Regions from separate parts of the Lysinibacillus sp. NPDC097195 genome, predicted to be linked through region 2. Evidence: riboswitches for the same ligand, from Rfam matches in the RefSeq annotation. Region 2 holds a riboswitch; the other holds the start of a gene.

Region 1 (2,410 bases), on a different contig from region 2:
AATCGATTTAGGTTTCGTTTTAATGGCAATGATAAACAATACAAATAACACAATTGAAAGGACAATTAAAACATTAAGCAGTAAGCCATATGAATGATTAATATTATAAATGGCTCCTGACACGATTGGTGTGAGTGCTGCACCTAATGTTGAAAATAATGAGACGATGCCAAATTTCGCACTATATTCTTTTTCACCATAGAGTGAGGATGTTAGGTAAGCCGGTGTTACAGTAACAGCCGTTGCACCAAAGCCAGTAAATATTGTATACAAAATACCTGGTATTAATAGGTTACCTTTCATCAAAAATAGGAAGCTGACTAAACCAGAAGCACAAATAATTACTAACGTTGTGATTGTTCCTAATTTATCATAGAGACGCCCAATTAATAATTTTCCTACGATGACCATGGCGGAGCCTAAAGATAGTAATATGGCCGCTTGTTGTGGTGTGCCACCGATATCTTTTAAATAGGGCGCGAGGTTAATAATCATACCGTTTACGACAATCCCACCAACGACAATCGCTGCACAAAGAGCCCAAAATGAGATAGAACGAAATGCCTCTTTTTGTGAAAGCCCCTCTAGTATTTGTGAAGAAGGCGTTAAGTTTTTTACTTCGCCTAGCGGAACAAGCCCGATATCTGCTGGTTTAAATCGAATAATAAAAATAGAAATAGGTACGATTAACACGAGCATTGTGATGCCCGTAATAAAGTAAGCACTACGCCAACCATAATCGGTAATAAGCCAGTTAATGACTGGACTCAAGATAACACCACCAAGACCACTTCCTGCCAGTGCAATCCCTAAACATAAACCGCGTTTTTCGTTAAACCAATTGGTTATTAAGACCGGCGTAGGAATTAGTGCAGCCCCAGCTAAAGCGGCTCCCATAAGCACTGCATACAAATAAAAGTGCATCGCTGTTGTGGCAAATGAAAACCCTATATAAGAAAGGGTGCCAAGCACAGTAAATATCGTTAAATAAAGACGAATATCCATCTTTCTCATTAGCTTTCCTGCAATCGGACAGAAAACCATTCCCACTAAAGCCATAATCGTATAGTACGTCATAAATTCTGATCTGCCAATGCCCAATTCTTCCGTTACTGGGACTGTATAAAGTGAAACTAAATTAATAATTGGTGCATACATAAATGTCATAATGACAACACATGCCACTACTATCCACCATCCATAAAAGATGCCTTTGTTCTCTTGTTGAGTAGTCATATTGGTTTCCTCCATTTTTACTTAGTCATCGAGGCATTATGATGGAGAATATTGAATCCGTTTTCAATTAGCTCTGACATCATGTTGGTCACGATTGTTTCAATATGCTTTCTAATGCAGTAAAAAGTAATGATGGGGATCTGGTAGGTTGTATTGATTATAAGTATCAATGAGCCATTAGGACTTATCGCTACATATTTGTCAAAAAGTACAAGCATCCATCTTCCTTCTCATTTAACGCTTACGAGGTTAGCTGTCGGATTCGGGCCATTGAGTAGCCCTACCTAATAAAAGGATTCACCCCTTGGATGGAATGTTCATCCATACAAATGTGGTTCCCCCGCATCCATTGGTTTCAGCGATCTAGAAAGGTGAAACTGCTATGATACTACTATTACAAGAAAAGTTAGTAAATACAGAAAATTTTTTTGACAAATAGCGAGAAAAATTTTTTTACAAGATAAAACCTACAATAAAAAGGGTAGTTGCTTACTAGTTAAGAAACTAATGAAAAAATTTTTTTCACTAGAAACAATAGTTTTCATTCTATTTCAAAAATTTACACATTTCATAGAAATCTAGGTATAATAGTTAGTATTGTAAGAAAAGGAGCTGTTAGCAATGGAACGTGAAAAAACAAACGTGGAGAGTTTTGATTTAGATCATACGAAAGTACAAGCACCTTATGTTCGTTTAGCAGGTGTGAAAGTAGGAAAAAGTGGGGATGAAGTCTATAAATACGATATTCGTTTCAAACAACCTAATAAAGAGCATATGGAAATGCCAGCACTCCATTCATTAGAGCATTTATCAGCTGACATTATCCGCAATTATTCCGACCATATCGTTGATTTTAGTCCAATGGGTTGCCAAACAGGCTTTTATGTATCGTTGATTAATCATAATGATTATGAAGATTTGCTAACGATTTTGGAAAAAACTTTTACAGATGTGACGCAAGCAACAGCAGTACCTGCATGTAATGAAGTGCAATGCGGTTGGGCAGCAAGCCATAGTCTTGAAGGGGCACAAGCGCTTGCCAAAGAATTTTTAGCCAAGCGTGATGAATGGCATATTGTTTTTGCTGAATAATAAAAAGTGTTAGATTGATCTCCTCAATCTAACACTTTTTTGCTTTGTAGTTGCTGTCCATTCATCATTGGTTGTCGCCTAT
Region 2 (2,410 bases):
TCGATAAATTCGAAGCGGAAAATACGTCGTTTTTCATTGTCATTACGACCAACTACTCGATTTTGTGTTAATGAAGAATGCAAGTAAATAGCGTGTGGCATAACGGTTGCCCCTAAAATACCTGTAGCAAGTAAAAGGGAGTCAACACCATCAAATTGAGGTGTCAGCATTCCTAATGTTACGTCGCCCCAATTTGGCTGTGCTAAAAATGTTTGGAACGCAAACGCGAGCACAACAATGAGTACCATACCAGAAATACCTGCTTCAAACGCTCTAAAACCTCTACGTTGTAGTTCTAAAATTGCAAATGAACCAATGGCTGTAATAAGTGCTGCTGGCAGCATCGGAATATCAAATAATAAGTATAGACCGAGGGCAGCCCCGATAAATTCTGCGAGATCGGTGGCAATAATGACAAGTTCAGCCTGAATCCATAAAAATATAGAAGTTTTTTTAGAAAAGTTCTCTCTTGCTATTTCTGGCAAGTTTTTTCCCGTTGCAATGCCGAGTTTGGCTGATAAAGATTGAATGAGTACAGCCATTAAATTAGAAAAGGCAATAACCCAAAGAAGTAAATATCCGTACTGCGAGCCAGCTGTAATATTTGTAGCAAAGTTGCCGGGATCAATATAGGCAACAGCCGCAATAAATGCCGGACCTAGGAAAGGTAAAATGCGCCGCCAGCCTTTTATATCTCCATCTAAAACAGCTTGAGCTGCCGGTTTTGTAATTTGTTTATAGGCCATCTTGTTCCCTCGTTTCAAAAAGTATCGTAAATGAAATAAAGTTTCCTATGGGAAAATAATAATACTACTATTCTATAGCTAGAACTGAAAAATGTGAAGAAGTTTGCTCATTATTTTTTTGTAAATTATAAAAAATGCTGGTAAATGGTTGATTTACGGGGTGATTCGTGGATAATTGCTGAATTGCCACAAAACGATGTGAAACAGCCACGAATGGACTTCAAATCGCCCCCAAACCATACAAAATCGCCACAAAGGCAAATGAAAACGCCACCAAAAAATTTACAAAAAACCAGGCAATAACTTCTTTACTTTTTTTATTTACAGGCGTAATATGACATCATTATAAAAGTTTCAAATTTCTAAATCGCTGAAGCAACTAAACGCGGGGGACCCAATTTTGATGGATTGTGTAAACAATTCTTGGGGTGAATCTCTTTTTCAAGAGTAGGGCTACTCAGGCCCGAATCCGACAGCTAACCTCGTAAGCGTTAAGAGCAGAAAAGTTGGAGCTTGTCAGACGTTAAGACGTCTACAAGTCGTATTTAGTGATGACTTGTAGGCGTTTTTTGCTGTCATTTCTTACGATAAAAGCCCCAGTAGATAGAAAGAGACCGATTATGCGAAGGTGTAATCGATTTAGAAAAATGAAACACACTCTATGAAACTAGAAGGTGTTAAGGATGAGATCATCATTCAAACGTTATGTTATCGGTAAACCATTAAGATCCGATGCATTAGGGGAACAAAAGCTTAGTAAAACAAAGGCGCTTGCCATACTTTCATCAGATGCATTGTCTTCGGTGGCATATGGCCCAGAACAAATTTTAATTGTGCTGATGACTGTTAGTACGGTCGCCTTTTGGTATTCGTTACCGATTGCAGCCGGGGTAGTAGTGCTGCTTATCGCACTTACTTTATCGTATCGCCAAGTTATTTTCGCTTATCCACACGGCGGTGGAGCATATGTAGTATCGCGTGAAAATTTAGGGGTAAATGCAGGCCTTGTAGCGGGAGGGTCTTTACTTGTTGATTATATTTTAACGGTTGCAGTAAGTGTTTCAGCGGGGACAGATGCCATTACGTCGGCATTTCCAAGTTTGCATGCTTATAATGTACCGATTGCTGTATTTTTTGTTATTTGCTTAACAATCTTAAATTTACGAGGGGTTACTGAATCGGCATCTATTTTAGCGTACCCAGTATATTTATTCGTCGTTGTCATGTTAGTACTTATTGGGGTAGGAATGTATAACGTAGCAACTGGGCAAGTTCCAGCAGATTTACATTCTAAAATCGGTACACCTGTTGCAGGCATTAGTTTGTTTTTATTATTAAAAGCATTTGCTTCAGGAAGCTCGGCGTTAACAGGTGTTGAAGCCATATCGAATGCAATTCCGAATTTTAAAAGCCCAGCACCGGTAAATGCAGCGAAAACACTCCTAGCGATGGGGAGTATTTTAGCAGTACTCTTTATTGGAATTGTAGGCTTAGCTTATTTCTATGGAGTCGCACCAAATGCACAAGCAACGGTCGTTTCACAAATTGCCGAAGCAAGTGTTGGGCGCAATATATTTTATTATATTGTGCAAGGAACGACAGCAATGATTTTAGTGCTTGCTGCGAATACAGGTTATTCAGCCTTTCCTTTATTGGCAGTCAAT

Evidence for each region. Region 2 has a riboswitch for cyclic di-AMP ahead of ACIQXI_RS16845 (APC family permease). Riboswitches for the same ligand answer to the same signal wherever they lie in the genome.
Region 1: it holds a riboswitch for cyclic di-AMP, as region 2 does, so the genes downstream of both, ACIQXI_RS10165 (MFS transporter) here and ACIQXI_RS16845 (APC family permease) in region 2, are expected to answer to the same signal.

What each region holds. Positions count from the first base shown of each region.
Region 1 is NZ_JBIWDP010000001.1:1,960,811-1,963,220, reverse strand. Features, by position in the region: gene ACIQXI_RS10165 (MFS transporter) at 1-1,236, opposite strand, end outside; cyclic di-AMP (ydaO/yuaA leader) riboswitch at 1,459-1,607, opposite strand; gene ACIQXI_RS10160 (S-ribosylhomocysteine lyase) at 1,858-2,328, shown strand.
Region 2 is NZ_JBIWDP010000003.1:330,858-333,267, reverse strand. Features, by position in the region: gene ACIQXI_RS16850 (Nramp family divalent metal transporter) at 1-746, opposite strand, end outside; cyclic di-AMP (ydaO/yuaA leader) riboswitch at 1,105-1,251, shown strand; gene ACIQXI_RS16845 (APC family permease) at 1,430-2,410, shown strand, end outside.